DNA from 4 places in the Pantoea phyllosphaerae genome. Region 3 is predicted to be linked to each of the others. Evidence: predicted binding sites of a transcription regulator. Region 3 holds the regulator's gene; each other region holds the start of a gene.

Region 1 (4,587 bases), on a different contig from region 3:
GACGAAATCAGCGATGGTGACGTCAGTTTCATGGCCGACGGCGCTCACCACCGGAATACGGCTGGCGAAAATAGCGCGCGCGACGCGCTCTTCGTTGAAGCTCCAGAGATCTTCCAGCGAGCCGCCGCCGCGGCCGACGATCAGCACGTCGCACTCTGCGCGCTGGTTCGCCAGCTCAATCGCGCGCACGATAGCGGCCGGCGCGTCGGCGCCCTGGACCGGTGTAGGATAGATAATCACCGGCAGCGAAGGATCGCGGCGGTGCAGCACGCGCAGCACATCATGCAGCGCCGCGCCGGTCGCAGAGGTGATCACGCCGACCTGTTTCGCCGGCTCGGGCAGCGGCTGTTTATGCTGCTGGTCGAACAGCCCTTCGCTCGTCAGCTTCGCCTTGAGCAGCTCGAACTGCTGCTGCAGCGCCCCTTCGCCCGCCGGATGCATGCTTTCGATAATCAGCTGATAGTCGCCGCGCGGCTCATAAAGCGTGATGGTGGCGCGCACCAGGATTTGCTGGCCGTGCTGCGGACGGAAGGTGACACGGCGGTTGCTATTGCGGAACATCGCGCAGCGCACCTGCGCGCCGTCATCCTTCAGCGTGAAGTACCAGTGGCCCGAGGCGGGCTGAGAAAAGTTGGAGATCTCCGCGCTCAGCCACACCGAGCCCATCTCCTGTTCCAGAAGCTGACGCACCGTCGTATTCAGGCGGCTGACGGTAAAAACATTGGCGATCGGGGGTAGCGACATGTGATGGAGATCAAATAGTAAATCAGAGGGTTAATTAACCGATACTACATGGCTGTTGGCGAGGATCAAGACTTTTTCTAAAATAATGCTGGAGGCAAACGATTACGGCCTGTATAATGCCGCGGCAATATTTTATCTGTTCTCATTCACCCCAGGTTGAGATATTGCCATGCTAAGAATCGCTAAAGAAGCCCTTACTTTCGACGACGTTCTGCTCGTTCCTGCTCACTCCACCGTTCTGCCTAACACGGCCGATCTCAGCACTCAGCTGACGAAAAACATTCGTCTCAACATCCCGATGCTCTCCGCCGCTATGGACACTGTAACCGAAGCGGGCCTGGCTATTGCGCTGGCGCAGGAAGGCGGTCTGGGCTTTATCCACAAAAACATGTCGATTGAGCGCCAGGCGGATGAAGTTCGCAAGGTGAAGAAGCATGAAAGCGGCGTGGTAACCGAACCGCAAACCGTCCTGCCGACCACGACGCTGGCGGAAGTCAAAGCCCTGACCGAGCGCAACGGTTTTGCGGGCTATCCGGTCGTGAATGAAAGCAACGAGCTGGTCGGCATCATCACCGGACGCGACGTGCGCTTCGTTACCGACCTGGCGCAGCCGGTTACTGCCGTTATGACGCCAAAAGAACGTCTGGTCACGGTGAAAGAGGGTGAGGCGCGTGACGTCGTGCTGCAGAGAATGCACGAAAAACGCGTCGAGAAAGCGCTGGTGGTGGACGACAGCTTCCATCTGCTTGGCATGATCACCGTTAAAGACTTCCAGAAAGCAGAACGTAAGCCGAACGCCTGTAAAGATGCGCAGGGCCGTCTGCGCGTTGGCGCGGCAGTGGGCGCAGGCGCGGGCAATGAAGAGCGCGTTGACGCGCTGGTCGCCGCGGGCGTTGACGTGCTGCTGATCGACTCATCGCACGGTCACTCAGAAGGCGTGCTGCAGCGCATCCGCGAGACCCGCGCAAAATATCCTGACCTGGAGATCATCGGCGGCAACGTCGCGACCGGCGCAGGCGCACGGGCACTGGCGGAAGCGGGCGTAAGCGCGGTGAAAGTCGGCATCGGTCCGGGCTCTATCTGTACAACCCGTATCGTCACCGGCGTAGGTGTGCCGCAGATCACTGCCGTTTCCGACGCGGTCGAAGCGCTGGAAGGCACCGGCATCCCGGTTATCGCCGACGGCGGTATCCGTTTCTCCGGCGACATCGCCAAAGCGATCGCCGCGGGCGCAGCTGCCGTCATGGTTGGCTCCATGCTAGCCGGTACGGAAGAGTCGCCGGGTGAAATCGAGCTCTATCAGGGCCGCGCTTTCAAATCCTACCGCGGCATGGGGTCGCTGGGCGCGATGTCCAAAGGCTCATCCGACCGCTATTTCCAGAGCGATAACGCCGCTGACAAACTGGTGCCTGAAGGCATCGAAGGCCGCGTTGCCTATAAAGGCCGCCTGAAAGAGATCGTTCACCAGCAGATGGGCGGCCTGCGCTCCTGTATGGGCCTGACCGGCTGCCAGACTATCGACGATCTGCGCACCAAAGCGGAGTTCGTCCGCATCAGCGGCGCCGGCATCAACGAAAGCCACGTGCACGATGTGACTATCACCAAAGAGTCACCGAACTACCGTATGGGATCCTGATCCCCTGAGATTTATCGCCCGGCATCAGCCGGGCGCTTTCATTATCAAGTTACCCGCTCTGGAAACGCCTCAATGACGACGGAAAATATTCATAAGCATCGCATTCTGATTCTCGATTTTGGTTCTCAATACACGCAGCTGGTCGCGCGCCGCGTCCGCGAGCTGGGCGTGTACTGCGAACTCTGGGCATGGGATGTCACCGAAGAGCAGATCCGCCAGTTCAACCCGAACGGCATCATCCTTTCCGGCGGCCCGGAAAGCACCACCGAACTCAACAGCCCGCGCGCGCCGGAGTATGTCTTTAACGCAGGCGTACCGGTGCTCGGCGTCTGCTACGGCATGCAGACCATGGCGATGCAGCTGGGCGGCAAAGTCGAAGGTTCTAACGAGCGCGAGTTCGGTTATGCGCAGGTGGAAGTGCTGACCCCGAGCGCGCTGATCCGTGACATCGAAGACGCCATCAGCGCCGCAGGCAAACCGCTGCTCGACGTCTGGATGAGCCACGGCGATAAAGTGACCGCGATTCCGTCCGACTTCGTCACCGTCGCCAGCACCGAAACCTGTCCGTTCGCCATCATGGCGAACGAAGAGAAGCGTTTCTACGGCGTGCAGTTCCATCCGGAAGTCACGCATACGCGCCAGGGTCTGCGCATGCTGGAGCGTTTCGTGCTCGACATCTGCGAATGCGAAGCGCTGTGGACGCCGGCCAAAATTATCGAAGATGCGGTCGAACGTCTGCGTGAGCAAATCGGCAACGATAAAGTCATTCTCGGCCTGTCGGGTGGCGTGGACTCCTCCGTGACCGCAATGCTGCTGCACCGCGCCATCGGCGATCGTCTGATCTGCGTCTTCGTCGACAACGGTCTGCTGCGTCTGAACGAGGCGGAGCAGGTGCTGGATATGTTCGGCGATCACTTCGGCCTCAATATCGTTCACGTTCCGGCGGAGGCGCGCTTCCTCGACGCGCTGGCGGGCGAAAACGATCCGGAAGCCAAGCGTAAAATCATCGGCCGCGTATTCGTTGAAGTGTTCGACGAAGAGGCGAGCAAGCTGACCGACGTGAAATGGCTGGCGCAGGGCACCATCTATCCAGACGTGATCGAGTCCGCCGCCTCTGCGACCGGCAAAGCGCACGTGATCAAATCCCACCACAACGTGGGCGGCCTGCCGAAAGAGATGAAGCTGGGCCTCGTCGAGCCGCTGAAAGAGCTGTTCAAAGATGAAGTGCGTAAGATCGGCCTGGAGCTGGGGCTGCCGTACGATATGCTCTATCGCCATCCGTTCCCGGGCCCAGGCCTCGGTGTGCGCGTGCTGGGCGAAGTGAAGAAAGAGTATTGCGATCTGCTGCGTCGCGCCGATGCGATCTTTATTGAAGAGCTGCGCAAAGCGGATCTCTATAACAAAGTGAGCCAGGCGTTCACCGTCTTCCTGCCGGTGCGCTCCGTGGGCGTGATGGGCGACGGTCGTAAATATGACTGGGTTGTTTCGCTGCGCGCCGTCGAGACCATCGACTTTATGACCGCGCACTGGGCGCATCTGCCGTATGATTTCCTCGGCCGCGTCTCTAACCGCATCATCAACGAAGTCAACGGTATCTCCCGCGTGGTATACGATATCAGCGGCAAGCCGCCGGCGACCATTGAGTGGGAATAACCTTTCCGCTTACACTGAAGCGCGTTGATTAATTCCTCGCCAGCCTGTCGTCAGAGAGGCTGGCGATTTTCTTTCCGCTGTTCACTCCAGGACATATCTATGCTGCCACTCAAGGCTGTGAGCCTCTGCATTCTGCTGGTGATCCTGCTGTCGCTGGGCGCCAGCCTGGCGCAGGCGACCCGCCACGGCGACCTCTCCGGCGGGCAGGGCGGCTGGTGGTCGGCGCGACGCGACTCCGCCGGCCTGGCGCCCGATCCGCAGCGTTTTGCTTCGCAGGCGATCGTGCAGGTCTACGCCGCGCCCACCTACGGCTGGAAAGGAGCGGTGGCGGTGCATCCGTGGATTATCTTCAAGCGCGCAGGCGAGACGCGCTACAGCCGCTATGAAGTGATCAGCTGGGGCAGCGGCGATAAAGTGCGGCGCAACAGCAATCTGCCAGACGGCTACTGGTATGGGGCGAAACCGCGTCTGCTGGTGGAGCATCGCGGCGAGGCGGCGCAGGCGATGATCCCGCGCATCGAGGCGGCGATCCGCTCCTATCCCTGGCCGAATAC
Region 2 (4,587 bases), on a different contig from region 3:
ATTACGCCGATGTTTTCGCCATAGGTGGTGTTGGGCGTCGAGCCGAAAAAGCCGGAAATCACGGTGGAAAGGCCGTTAGCGAACATTGAGCGATGCAGGCCGGGATCGCGGATCAGATCTTTTTTCACAATGTTGGCGGTCACCACCAGATGACCAACATGCTCGGCGATCACCACCAGCGCGGCGGGCAGAATAGTGAGCATCGCCGCCCACTCGAAGCGTGGCGTATAGAAAGTCGGCAGCGCAAACCAGGGCGCGTTGTAGACCGGCGTCCAGTCGACGATGCCCATAGCGAACGAGAGCGCGTAGCCTGCCACCACGCCCACCAGAATAGGGATAATGGCGAGGAAGCCGCGGAACAGCACCGAGCCAAACACCGTCACGCCCAGCGTCACCAGCGAGATAGTGATGGTGGTGCTGTCAGGGCTGGCACCTTCCGCTGGCAGCAGCCCCGCCATATTGGCCGCCACGCCCGCCAGCTCCAGACCGATAACCGCCACGATCGCGCCCATCGCCGCCGGCGGAAACATCACGTCGATCCAGCCGATGCCAGCCTTTTTCACAATCAGCGCCACGATGCAGAACAGCACGCCGCACAGGATAAAGCCGCCCAGCGCCAGCTCATAGCCGAGCGGCAAGAGCAGCAGCACCGGCGAGATAAAGGCGAAGCTGGAGCCGAGGTAGGCGGGAATTTTGCCTTTGCAGATAAAAAGATAGAGCAGCGTGCCGACGCCGTTGAACAGCAGCACCGTCGCCGGGTTGATATGAAACAGGATCGGCACCAGCACCGTTGCGCCGAACATGGCGAACAGATGTTGCAGGCTGAGCGGTATCGTTTGCAGTAGCGGCGGGCGTTCGCTGACGCCAATGGCGCGACGAGTCATCATTTATCCCCTTAAAGCGGTTTTATTTTGCCAAAAAAAAGCCGACTCTCTGGTCGGCTGATTCAGTTACTTGGTTCCGAAAATCTTGTCGCCGGCATCGCCCAGCCCCGGAATGATATACCCCTTTTCATTCAGTCCGTGGTCGACCGACGCGGTGTAGAGCTCAACGTCCGGATGCGCCTTCTCCAGCGCGGCGATGCCTTCCGGCGCGGCGACCAGCACCAGCACCTTGATGCTGCTGCAGCCCGCTTTTTTCAGCAGATCGATAGTGGCGATCATGGAGCCGCCCGTGGCCAGCATCGGATCGACCACCAGCGCCAGGCGCTCTTCGATATTGGAGACCAGCTTCTGGAAGTACGGCACCGGCTCCAGCGTCTCTTCGTCGCGGTAGACCCCGACCACGCTGATGCGCGCGCTTGGCACATGCTCCAGCACCCCTTCCATCATCCCCAGGCCGGCGCGCAGAATCGGCACCACGGTGATTTTTTTACCTTTGATTTGATCGATTTCCACCGGGCCGTTCCAGCCTTCGATGGTAACGCGCTCGGTTTCCAGGTCGGCGGTGGCTTCGTAGGTCAGCAGGCTGCCAACTTCCGAGGCCAGCTCGCGGAAGCGCTTGGTACTGATATCGTGCTCACGCATCAAGCCCAGTTTATGTTTGACCAGCGGGTGTTTGACTTCCACGATCTTCATTGGTGTTCTCCCGGAATGAGTTGAGCTAAAAAAAATCGCGGGATTATACCGCCTTTTCGCAAGCGCGCCATATGTCGTTGCGCAAAGAGGCGAAGTTTTGATCCGTTATTCAAGGATTGATGAAAATCGTCCGGCGCGCAATTTGACCAGGCGATGGGGCTCGCAAACGTTTGCCTGCGCTGTTAGAATTGGCGCGCTTTTTGTTAACCACCAACCGCAATCGCGTGGGGATTCCGCAGTGACCGACAAGACCTCTCTCAGCTACAAAGACGCCGGCGTTGATATCGATGCTGGTAATGCTCTGGTTGATCGTATTAAAGGCGTAGTGAAAAAGACCCGCCGCCCGGAAGTTATGGGTGGGCTGGGCGGTTTCGGCGCCCTTTGCGCGCTGCCGCAGAAATATCGCGAGCCGGTACTGGTCTCCGGAACCGACGGCGTCGGCACTAAGCTGCGTCTGGCGATGGATCTGAAGCGCCATGACGCTATCGGCATCGATCTGGTCGCCATGTGCGTGAACGATCTGGTGGTTCAGGGCGCAGAGCCGCTGTTTTTCCTCGACTATTACGCCACCGGCAAGCTGGACGTCGAGACCGCTTCTGCCGTTATCACCGGCATCGCCGAGGGCTGTCTGCAGTCTGGCTGCGCGCTGGTAGGCGGCGAAACCGCTGAAATGCCGGGCATGTACCACGGCGAAGATTACGACGTGGCGGGATTCTGCGTCGGCGTAGTTGAGAAATCTGACATTATCGACGGCTCAAAAGTGCAGGACGGCGACGTGCTGATTGCGCTGGGCTCCAGCGGCCCGCACTCCAACGGCTATTCGCTGGTGCGTAAAATCCTGGAGGTAAGCCAGACCGATCCGCTGACCAAACAGCTGGATGGCCGCCCGCTGGCGGATCACCTGCTGGAACCGACCCGCATCTATGTGAAAAATATTCTTAGCCTGATCGAGCAGGTCGATGTGCATGCGATTGCCCATCTGACCGGCGGCGGCTTCTGGGAAAATATCCCGCGCGTGCTGCCGGATCACACCCAGGCGGTGATCGACGAGAAGAGCTGGGAGTGGCCCGCGGTCTTTGACTGGCTGCAGCAGGCGGGCAACGTCAGCCGTCATGAGATGTACCGCACCTTTAACTGCGGCGTCGGCATGGTGATCGCCCTGAGCGCCGCTGAAGCCGACAAGGCGGTAGAGCTGATGCGCGCCGCGGGCGAGAAAGCCTGGAAGATCGGCGTCATTAAGGCGTCAGATGCGGAAGAGCGCGTGGTTATCAACGCATGAAAAAGCTGGTTGTACTGATCTCCGGTAACGGAAGTAATCTTCAGTCCATCCTCGACGCCTGCGCAAGCGGGCGGATTAACGGCAGCGTCGCTGCCGTTTTCAGTAATAAAGCGACCGCTTACGGCCTGACGCGCGCGCGCGACGCGGGCGTGCCTACCCATGCGCTGGCGGCGGGCGATTTTCCCGATCGCGAAGCCTTCGATCGTCAGCTGATGCGGGAGATCGACGCCTACGCGCCGGATCTGGTGGTGCTGGCGGGCTATATGCGCATCCTGAGCAGCGCCTTTGTCGCGCATTATCAGGATCGCCTGCTCAATATTCATCCTTCCCTGCTGCCGAAGTACCCTGGCCTGCACACCCATCGTCAGGCGCTGGCGAACGGCGACGCCGAGCACGGCACATCGGTGCATTTCGTCACCGACGAGCTGGATGGCGGCCCGGTGATACTGCAGGCTCGCGTGCCGGTCTTCCCTGACGACAGTGAAGACGAGGTTACCGCGCGCGTGCAGCATCAGGAGCATGCAATCTATCCGCTGGTGATTAGCTGGTTTGTCGAAGGTCGGTTAGCGATGCGCGAGGGCAAGGCCTGGCTGGATAATCAGCCGCTGCCGCCGCAGGGCTACGCCTGCGACTAAGGCATAACGCTGTTTGACTCGTCCGTGCTTACGTAGATGGCATGGACCGATCGCAAAGCCGCTTAAGGTATCTATACGCGCTCGTCCTGCGCGGACACGCACCTCCTCCCTGAGGTGCGCCCGTAAACGGGCCAGCGCTCTGCGCTGTTCAAAAACGCTCCCGGCGTTTTTGTCCCTGGCGCAGGACGCTTTGCTCGTCTGCCCATGCCAGCTACGTTTTAACTTTGTTAGCTGCCTGTGACAACCAGTACCGCTACCTCAGCCGTAGCGCCCGGTAATGTAATCCTCGGTGCGCCGGTTGCCCGGCGAGGTAAAGATGCGGTCCGTCTCATCGAACTCCACCACCGCGCCCTGATGCATAAAGGCGGTGTAGTCGGAGACGCGCGACGCCTGCTGCATATTATGGGTGACCAGCACCAGCGTGAAGTGCTGCTTCAGCGTGGCCATCAGCTCTTCAATCACCAGCGTTGAGATAGGATCGAGCGCCGACGTTGGCTCATCCAGCAGCAGCACTTCCGGTTCGATAGCGATGGCGCGAGCGATGACCAGCCGCTGCTGCTGGCCGCTGGAGAGCGTCAGCGCGTTCTGCCCCAGCTGATCTTTTACCTCGCCCCATAGCGCCGCGGCACGCAGCGCACGTTCGCACGCCTCGTTCAGTACCCGCCTGTCGCGCACGCCCTGCAGTCGCAGGCCGTACACCACATTTTCATAAATTGATTTAGGAAAGGGATTGGGTCGCTGAAACACCATGCCGATGCGGCGGCGCAGCGCCGAAAGATCCTGCGCCGGCTGCATAATGTCGTGGCTGCCCAGCAGAATGTCGCCTTCGATACGGCAGCTGTCTACCACGTCGTTCATGCGATTAAAGCAGCGCAGCAGCGTCGATTTGCCGCAGCCGGAAGGCCCGATCAGCGCGGTAATGCGCTTCTCGGGAATGCGCAGCGAAATATCATGCAGCGCCTGACGTTCGCCATACCATAACGAAAGGTGGTTTAGCGTCAGCGCCGTTTCGGTATCGGGCATCATAGTCATCATCTTTTATTGGGTCATCAGCCGGTAGCGTTCGCGCAGCCGATGGCGCAGCGCCATCGCCAGC
Region 3 (4,587 bases):
GCCTTTTCAATTGCGCGGATTTTTATTCCGCTTCTTTGTGCTTTTCTGCTGTCTCTTTAATCAGCGACTGCAGTTCGCCGCGCTGGAACATCTCGACGATAATATCGCAGCCGCCAACCAGTTCACCGTCTACCCACAGCTGCGGGAAGGTCGGCCAGTTGGCATATTTCGGCAGCTCGGCGCGAATATCAGGGTTCTGCAGAATATCCACGTAAGCAAAGCGCTCACCGCAGGCAGAGAGCGCCTGCACCGCCTGTGCAGAGAAACCGCAGCTTGGCAGTTTCGGCGAGCCTTTCATATACAGCAGGACCGGGTTTTCTGCGATCTGGCGCTGAATTTTTTCTACAGTACTCATAATTGCCTTCCTTAATTCCCTACTTCGTGTTTGTTTATTGTAGCGACTTCGCCCCGTCCCTGAAAACGACAATTTCTCGCTTGTCGGGTGAAACCGCCATGTTTGTTAAGTTCTTTAGTAAAGATCTGATTTTTTCTGACGATAATCAAAACTTAAGCTGTTCATATCTGGTAATAACTTTGCTGCTATAAGCCGCTGAAATTGCTTATTTTAAACCCAACTGCAACCCTGTAACAGTTTAATAGAAAAATGGCTTAACTTTTGAAAAAAACCTGGCTTAGAATGGCCCCGGCGCTGATCTCCGATCAGATTTTTCTAACCTCGTTACGGCCTGTTGTCGTAACCGCTAACCCTGTAACCGGACTATGCGATTACTGATTACGCTCTTTATATTAGCTTTCGCGCAGCTGTTCATGAACATCGCTTCGGCTTCGCCGCAAGCGCCGGTTAACGCCAGCCTGCACAAGGCAGAGAAAAAAAGCGCGCGCGAAGATGAGCGCCGCAAACGGCGACCGGTCAAAACCAGCGCGAAAAAAGCGCGCTCTTCTACTGCGCAAAAACTCAAACTGAAAAAGCAGAAGAAGATTGAAACGGCTAAGCTTTCCGCTTCCGCCGCCGACACGAAAAAAACCCTGAAATCCTCTCGCAAACGCTATGGCCGCCAGCGCACGCTGACCACCGCAAAAGCCACTCCTCTCACGCCGCTGGATGCCGACGCCACTTCCACCCTCAAAATGAGCAAGTCCCATCGCCTGCGCTACCAGAAAGCACGCGAAACGGCGATGACCAAGCTGATGGGTCAGCTCGGCAAACCTTATCAGTGGGGCGGTACGTCACCGCACACCGGTTTCGACTGCAGCGGCCTCGTCTGGTACGCCTATAAAGACCTGGTAAAATTCAGAATTCCGCGCACCGCCAACGAAATGTACCATCTGCGCGACGCTGCGCCGGTGAAGCGCGAGTCGCTGGAGAAAGGCGATCTGGTCTTCTTTCGCATCAACGGCCGCGGCACCGCTGACCACGTCGGGGTTTATCTCGGCAACGGCAAATTCATTCAGTCGCCGCGCACTGGTAAAGATATCCAGATTAGCGGGCTTTCGGATGATTACTGGCAGCGTCACTACATCGGCGCGCGCCGGGTGATGACGCCGAAAACCATTCGCTAAGCGCCATAAAAAAACCGGGATAATCCCGGTTTTTTTATGGCTGTCTGTTAGTGCATGACGGCGGTAAAACTAAAGGCCACAATCATCAGCAGTGCCGCGCCGGTGGTCATCAACGCCAGTTTTAAATCGGTGCTCATTACCTCTCCTTATCCTTACAATTGTCAGGGTCTTGTGTGATTTTCCCATAGTTGCCGGTAAAAATCTCGTTTTATCCCGCAAGCCTTGTTAGAATCCCCGGCTCTGTTGCGCAACTGACGCAACGCCCGTGCCGTTCGCACGCAACAGCCCCTGTTTTGTCCTGCCCAGTGAGTATTTCACCGACAAAAACTGTAGCGAATTAACAGAAAACTCTCTTAGCGGACGCAAACGTTTAACATTATGCTTATCAGTAGCTTATTGATAAGTTCTGGAGTCTCTTTTTAATGGCAACAATCAAAGATGTCGCGAAGCGCGCGGGTGTCTCCACCACCACCGTTTCTCACGTGATCAATAAAACGCGCTTCGTTGCGGAAGAGACGCGCAACGCCGTCTGGCAGGCGATTCAGGAATTACACTATTCGCCCAGCGCTGTGGCGCGCAGCCTGAAGGTTAACCACACCAAAACGCTGGGGCTGCTGGCTACCTCCAGCGAAGCCCCCTATTTTGCGGAAATCATCGAAGCGGTTGAGCATCACTGCTTCGAGCGGGGCTATACCTTAATTCTCGGCAACGCCCACAACGATCTGCAGAAGCAGCGCGCCTATCTGTCGATGATGGCGCAGAAGCGCGTCGACGGCCTGCTGGTCATGTGCTCCGAGTATCCGGACGATCTGCTGAAGATGCTGGAAGAGAACCGCAATATTCCGATGGTGGTGATGGACTGGGGTGAATCGCGCGGCGACTTTACCGACACCGTGCTCGACAACGCTTTTCAGGGCGGCTATCTGGCGGGACGCTATCTGATTGAACGCGGCCATCGCGATATCGGAGCGATTCCTGGCCAGCTGGAGCGCAACACCGGCGGCGGACGCCACGCGGGCTTTTTGCAAGCGCTGGAGGAAGCGGGCATCTCGGTGCGTCCCGAGTGGATCGTACAGGGCGATTTCGAGCCGGAGTCGGGCTACCAGGCGATGCAGCAGATCCTGCAGCAGAAGCAGCGCCCGACGGCGATCTTCTGCGGCGGCGATATTATGGCGATGGGCGCGATCTGCGCCGCCGACGAGATGGGCCTGCGCGTGCCGCAGGATATTTCGGTGATCGGCTATGACAATGTGCGCAACGCGCGCTACTTCACGCCGGCGCTGACCACCGTGCATCAGCCGAAAGCCGAACTGGGCGAGAAGGCGCTGGAGATGCTGCTCGATCGCATTACCAGCAAACGCGAAGTGTCGCAGACCATCGAAGTGCGTCCTACGCTGATTGAGCGCCGCTCAGTCGGCGACGGCCCGTTCCGCGACTATCGCCGTTAATCCTCGCTTAACCACTCCTGGTTGAGCGTTTGCGCATCGCCGAGATAGCTGAGCAGCCAGCTGAGCGCCGGCGATGCGTGCGCCTCCGACCAGCTCACGCAGCAGGGGCTTTCCGGAAAAGGCGCAGGCAGCGCCAGCTCTGCCAGCTCGCCCTTATCCAGCAGCGGCCGCGCCAGATGGCCCGGCATCATCGCCACGCATAAGCCATCCAGTACGCACGCCAGCCCCGCCTGCCAGTCCGGCACCACCAGACGCCGCTGGTTGTCCAGCGTCCAGGTCATGCGGCGCGGCAGCGCGCGCGAGGTATCCTCCAGCACCAGCGATGGCCAGGCGCGCAGCGCATCGTCGTCGAGCTGCGGCTGGTGCGTCAGCGGATGGTGGCGCGCCACGACGCAGCGCCAGTTCAGCGCCCCCATATCGCGAAAGGAGAAGCGCCCGCCGACCGGGATCGCCTGAGTGGCGCCGATCGCCACCTCAACGCGCCCGTCGGCCAGCGCGTCCCAGACGCCGTTAAACACCTCATAGCTGATGTGCAGTTCCATATCGGGAAAGTGGCGATAGAAATCAGTCACCAGCTGGCGGCTGCGCGGCAGCTTCACAATGCGATCGACGGCGATGCTAAGCTGCCCGCGCCAGCCGTTAGCCAGCTGCTGGCACTGCCTGCGGGTGGCGAGCATTTTTTTGATAACCTCGCGCCCTTCACGCACAAAATGCTCGCCAGCGGCGGTCAACGCCACGTCGCGATGCTGTCGCTCAAACAGCGGCACCGCCAGCCAGGTTTCCAGCTGACGCACCGTATAGCTGACGGCAGAGGGCACGCGATGCAGCTCCTGCGCGGCGGCGCTGAAACTGCCGGTGCGCGCCACGGCGTCTACCACCTCAAGCGTATATTCGGACCACATGCTTTTTCCTTTCAAAAATTTTCACAGCACTCTGCAAATATTAACGTTTCACAGTAACGGGCGCACCCTTTTACACTCTGCCGCGTTTAACCTGCCTGTCGAAATATGAGAGTAAAAATCATGCTGTCATCAAAAGGATTTCTGCCCTACCTCGCTCTGCTCAGCATGCTGGGCTTTCTGGCGACCGATATGTATCTGCCCGCCTTCGGCGCGATGCAGATCAGCTTTAATACCTCGCCCGGCATTATCAGCGCCAGTATGAGCCTCTTCCTGGCGGGCTTCGCCATCGGCCAGCTTTTCTGGGGCCCGCTTTCCGACCGCATCGGCCGCAAACCGGTTCTGCTGATGGGGCTGGGGTTATTCGCGCTTGGCTGCGCCGGCATGCTGTGGGTGGAGAATGCGGTGCTGATGCTGGCGCTGCGCTTTGTTCAGGCCATCGGCGTCTGCGCCGCGGCGGTGAGCTGGCAGGCGCTGGTGGTAGATCGCTACCCACGCGCGCGCGCTAATAAGGTGTTCGCCACCATTATGCCGCTGGTGGCGCTTTCGCCCGCGCTGGCGCCGCTGCTCGGCGCCTGGCTGATTAGCCATTTTCACTGGCGTTCGATCTTTCTGGTGCTGACGCTGACCGGCGTGGCGCTGATGCTGGTCACGCTGCGCCTGCCCGCCAGCCGCCCGGCGGCCAAAGAGGCGAGCGAGCAGCCCGGCTTTTTCTCGCT
Region 4 (4,587 bases), on a different contig from region 3:
CACCGGCAGCCAGGCTTTCTGCGCAATCGAACCCAGTCCAACCACGCCAATTCGCAGCGTCATCTCAGCCTCCTTTATGCAGCAGCGTCTGCACCAGCGCCTGTAACGCGGCGACCGACTGCTCCAGCACGGCGACGCGCGCGCTGAGATCGCTGTTATCGTCCAGCGGCGTTTGCGCCAGGCTGACGGCCTGATTGTCGCCAAACAGATGCAGGTAGCGGCTTTCGCGTTTGCCCGGCTCGCGCGGCAGGCGCGTCACCATCTCGCGCTCGGTCAGGCCAGCCAGCACGCTTTCCACTTCCTCAACGTCGGCAAACTCGTGCAGTCTGCCGCTGCGCGTGCGCAGCTCGCCCGGCGTTTGCGCGCCGCGCAGGAACAGCAGCGTCAGAATCGCCACCTCGGCGCTGCTGAGCTGCAGGTTGCCGAAGGTCGAATTGCAGAAGCGCTGCTCATACTTCGCCACGCGCTGCCCGAAGCCGCTGTTGGCCGTCGCCAGATGCTTTTTCGTCAGCCGATCGAGCTCCTCCTGCACGTCGCTTTCGGTCAGGTTCATCACCGGCTCGCGGTTCGACTTCTGGTTGCAGGCGGTCACCACCGCATTCAGCGATAGCGGATACTGCTCCGGCGTGGTGACCTGCTTCTCCAGCAGGCAACCCAAAACACGCAACGCCAGCGGCGAAAGCGCCATTTTCATTCCGATCTCCTTATTAGCCGCGCCGATCCGGCGTCCACTCCTGACGGGTCAGCGCGGTCAACACGTGATCCTGCCAGCGGCCGTCGATTAACAGATAGTCTTTCGCATAACCCTCTTTTTCAAAGCCGAGGCGCGCCAGCAGCGCACCGCTGCGCTGATTATGCGGCATGTAGTTCGCCATAATGCGGTGGATATTCTGCTGGCGTTGCATATAGCGAATGGCGGCCTGCAGCGCTTCAAACATCAGCCCCTGTCCTTGCCACTTTTCGCCCAGCGAATAGCCGAGGTAGCAGGCGTGGAAGGAGCCGCGCAGCACGTTGCTGAAGTTGGCGACGCCGCGCACTTCAGACTCGTCGGGATCCATCAGAATGAAATAGTAGGCGGAGCCGCTTTTCTGCATATCGGCGATCAGGCTCAGGCGCGCCTGCCAGCCGGAGGGATAACAGTGGCTCTCGTCGCGCACCGGTTCCCAGGGTTTTAAGAAGGCGCGGTTTTCGGCGTAGTAATCCGCCAGTCGCCAGGCGTCGCGCTCGTGAACCAGACGCACCACCAGGCGATCGGTGGTTAATCGCACCCTGGGCGCGGCAGAACGATAGCCAAACATCATGACTCCTGAAATCTGAGGCTTAAGGAAAGCGGTGCTAATAACATAGCTTTCACTATAACCGCCGCCCCTGCTGCGGTAAAATATTCGTTAACAACCAGTATGAAACGCGTTGATTTTATTTTGCAAATCCCGGCCCGCTCGCGGCATAGGTTTGCCCTCGCCCGGAATCTCTTCCATACTTCCGACACGCCCTCAATCAGGGTGACGCCCGTCGCCCTGACTATCATAAGGAGACCGGGATGAAACTCTACATCTACGACCACTGCCCCTTTTGCGTCAAAGCGCGCATGATTTTCGGCCTGAAAAACCTGCCGGTAGAGCTTATCGTGATGCTTAATGATGACGAAGCGACGCCGAAAAAGCTGGTGGGGCAGAAGGTCGCGCCCATTCTGCAAAAAGATGACGGCAGCGCAATGCCGGAAAGCCTCGATATTGTGCGCTTTATTGATAAAAGCGACCGGGAGCCGCTGCTGAACGGCAAAATCAATCCGGCGATCGGCGACTGGCTGCGCAGCGTCAACGACTACGTTAATAAGCTGCTGCTGCCGCGCATCGCGGACGCCGCCTTCGCCGAATTCGCCACGCCAGAGGCGCGTGACTATTTCCGCCAGAAGAAAGAGGCGGCGATCGGCGATTTCGCCGAGCTGAAGAGCCATGCGCCAGGCCTGATCAAAAAGGTCAGCGACGATCTGCGCCAGCTCGACAAGCTGATTGTCAAACCCAACGCGGTCAACGGCGAGCTGTCGGAAGATGATATCCACCTCTTTCCGCTGCTGCGTTCGCTGACGCTGGTAGCCGGCATCGACTGGCCGAGCCGCGTGGCCGACTATCGCGACAACATGGCGAAGCAGACGCAGGTCAACCTGCTCTCCTCTATCGCCCTCTGATCCGGTTTGATGAGAGGCGCGCCGGCGTTTCTCATCGCCTTTTTAATGACACCTCATCTGCATTCAGGCACCCTAGGCGCTGCATGAGCATCAACTGGATGAGGACAAAATGAAAAAGGCATTTCTGGGGCTGACGGCCCTGTTTTTCGCCGTGCTGGTTAGCGGCTGCAATCAGCTGACGCAGTACACCATCAGCGAGCAGGAAGTGAATCAGGCGCTGGCGAAGCACAACAATTATGAAAAAGATATCGGTGTCGCTGGCCTGGTGAACGCCCATATCCTGCTGACCGACCTCAGCAGCCAGATTGGCCGCGAGGAGCCGGACCGCGTCACGCTGACCGGCAGGGCGAAAATCAACGTCAGTTCGCTGTTTGGCCCGCAGGAAGCGGATATGCAGCTGAAAATGAAGGCGCAGCCGGTATTCGACGCGCAGCAAGGCGCCATCTATCTGCGCGATCTGGAGATCGTCGACGCGCAGGTGCAGCCGGAAAAAATGGCCGCGGTGATGAAAAGCCTGACGCCCTATCTGAATCAGTCGCTGAAAAGCTACTTCAATCAGAAGCCGGCCTATGTCTTGAGCGTCGATCGCAGCAAAGGCGAGGCGCTGGCGAAGAAATTCGCTAAGGGCCTTCAGGTCGAGCCTGGCCAGCTGGTGATTCCGTTTACGCAGTGACAAGGTGCAGGCGTGGGTGACATGGCCCGATCGCAAAGACGCAAAAGCGCCATCCCTGGCGGCTCGTCCCGCGCAGTCCCTTGCGCGGGACGCTTTGCTCTTCGGTCCATGTCACCCGCGCTGTAAGCTCATCTGCGGTCTGGCGCCGTGCCCGCTGTTCTTTTCCCCCTCCCTGCAAGAAAAGAAGTGCAAACGGTTGCCCGACACCTTATGCTTTGTACCCGGCCAAAACGCGCCTCTACGTTTCCTGACTAGCCGGAGCTTCACTGATGACTGCACACCCTCAGCAACTTACTATCCGCCGCCCTGACGACTGGCATATTCACCTGCGCGACGACGCGATGCTGAATACGGTCCTGCCCTATACCAGCGCGGTTAACGGACGTGCCATCGTGATGCCCAACCTGGTGCCGCCGGTCACCAGCGTCGCTGCCGCCGTCGCCTACCGCGACCGCATCCTGGCCGCGCTGCCCGCGGAACATCGCTTCACCCCGCTGATGACCTGCTACCTTACCGACTCGCTCGATCCCAGTGAGATCGAACAGGGCTTCAATGCGGGCGTGTTTACCGCCGCGAAACTCTACCCGGCGCATGCCACCACCAACTCCAGCCACGGCGTCACCCATATCGCCGCCATCAGCAGCGTGCTGGAGCGGATGCAGAAGATCGGCATGCCGCTGCTGATTCATGGCGAAGTCACCCACGCCGACATCGATATTTTCGACCGTGAGGCGCGCTTTATCGACAGCGTCATGGAGCCGCTGCGCAAAACCTATCCGGAACTCAAAATCGTCTTTGAGCACATCACGACGCGCGAAGCCGCGCAGTACGTCGAGGCGGGCAATGACAAGCTGGGCGCCACTATTACGCCGCAGCACCTGATGTTCAACCGCAACCATATGCTGGTTGGCGGCGTGCGCCCGCACCTCTACTGCCTGCCGATCCTCAAGCGCAACGTCCATCAGGAGGCGCTGCGCAGAGTGGTTGCCAGCGGCCATCCGCGCTTCTTCCTCGGCACCGACACCGCGCCGCATCTGCGCCATCTTAAAGAGGCGAGCTGCGGCTGCGCGGGCGTTTTCAACGCGCCGACGTCGCTGCCCGCCTACGCTACCGTTTTCGAAGAGCTGGACGCCCTGGCGCACCTGGAAGCGTTCTGCTCGGAGAACGGCCCGCGCTTTTACGGCCTGCCGCTGAATGAAGGGAGCGTGACGCTGGTGCGCGAACCCTGGAAAGTCGAAGAGAGCATCAGCATGGGCGAGCACGCGCTGGTGCCCTTCCTCGCCGGCGAAACCCTGAACTGGCGCGTGAAAAACTGATTGCGCTTTCGCTTGCCTCCGGCCGGAATATACTGTAAATATATACAGCATCTAATCCGGAGGCTGCTATGCGTGTTGAAATTACCGTTGCGAAAACGTCCCCGCTTCCGTCCGGCGCAATGGAAGCGCTGACGGCAGAACTTTCCCGCCGTATCGATGAAGAATTTCCCGACGGCCAGAACCATGTCAAGGTGCGCTATGCCACCGCGAACCAGCTCAGCGTGCTGGGCGGCGGTAAAGAGACGCGCGATCGAATCAGCGATATTTTACAGGAAACCTGGGAAAGCGCTGACGACTGGTTCATTACCGATTAACCGCCACTGCGCAGTTTTTGCCGGGTGTCGCCATCCGGCTTTTTTATCGCTCTCTCCCCTCGCCATAACTTTTTCCTGCATCTAGACTCTGATCGA

Evidence for each region. The regulator PurR, encoded in region 3, represses purine synthesis genes. The targets are predictions, from matches to a motif close to CANGCAAACGTTTGCNTG.
Region 1: a site for PurR is predicted at 836-853, ahead of guaB (IMP dehydrogenase). Genes of this name have one in related genera too.
Region 2: a site for PurR is predicted at 1,737-1,754, ahead of purM (phosphoribosylformylglycinamidine cyclo-ligase). Genes of this name have one in related genera too.
Region 4: a site for PurR is predicted at 3,047-3,064, ahead of pyrC (dihydroorotase). Genes of this name have one in related genera too.

Annotation. Positions count from the first base shown of each region.
Region 1 covers NZ_JBPFDE010000010.1:99,298-103,884, forward strand. The annotation lists gene xseA (exodeoxyribonuclease VII large subunit) at 1-744, opposite strand, end outside; gene guaB (IMP dehydrogenase) at 914-2,380, shown strand; gene guaA (glutamine-hydrolyzing GMP synthase) at 2,453-4,033, shown strand; gene ACR6A7_RS14540 (DUF3750 domain-containing protein) at 4,133-4,587, shown strand, end outside.
Region 2 covers NZ_JBPFDE010000010.1:115,290-119,876, reverse strand. The annotation lists gene uraA (uracil permease) at 1-884, opposite strand, end outside; gene upp (uracil phosphoribosyltransferase) at 951-1,577, opposite strand; gene purM (phosphoribosylformylglycinamidine cyclo-ligase) at 1,816-2,856, shown strand; gene purN (phosphoribosylglycinamide formyltransferase) at 2,853-3,491, shown strand; gene pstB (phosphate ABC transporter ATP-binding protein PstB) at 3,750-4,517, opposite strand; gene pstA (phosphate ABC transporter permease PstA) at 4,530-4,587, opposite strand, start outside.
Region 3 covers NZ_JBPFDE010000023.1:4,758-9,344, reverse strand. The annotation lists gene ACR6A7_RS20230 (Grx4 family monothiol glutaredoxin) at 23-358, opposite strand; gene ACR6A7_RS20225 (C40 family peptidase) at 721-1,521, shown strand; gene cydH (cytochrome bd-I oxidase subunit CydH) at 1,569-1,658, opposite strand; gene purR (HTH-type transcriptional repressor PurR) at 1,944-2,969, shown strand; gene punR (DNA-binding transcriptional activator PunR) at 2,966-3,871, opposite strand; gene punC (purine nucleoside transporter PunC) at 3,992-4,587, shown strand, end outside.
Region 4 covers NZ_JBPFDE010000005.1:214,283-218,869, reverse strand. The annotation lists gene ACR6A7_RS09510 (Gfo/Idh/MocA family protein) at 1-63, opposite strand, end outside; gene ACR6A7_RS09505 (YceH family protein) at 65-694, opposite strand; gene rimJ (ribosomal protein S5-alanine N-acetyltransferase) at 708-1,298, opposite strand; gene grxB (glutaredoxin 2) at 1,541-2,188, shown strand; gene ACR6A7_RS09490 (lipoprotein) at 2,298-2,861, shown strand; gene pyrC (dihydroorotase) at 3,131-4,177, shown strand; gene dinI (DNA damage-inducible protein I) at 4,246-4,491, shown strand.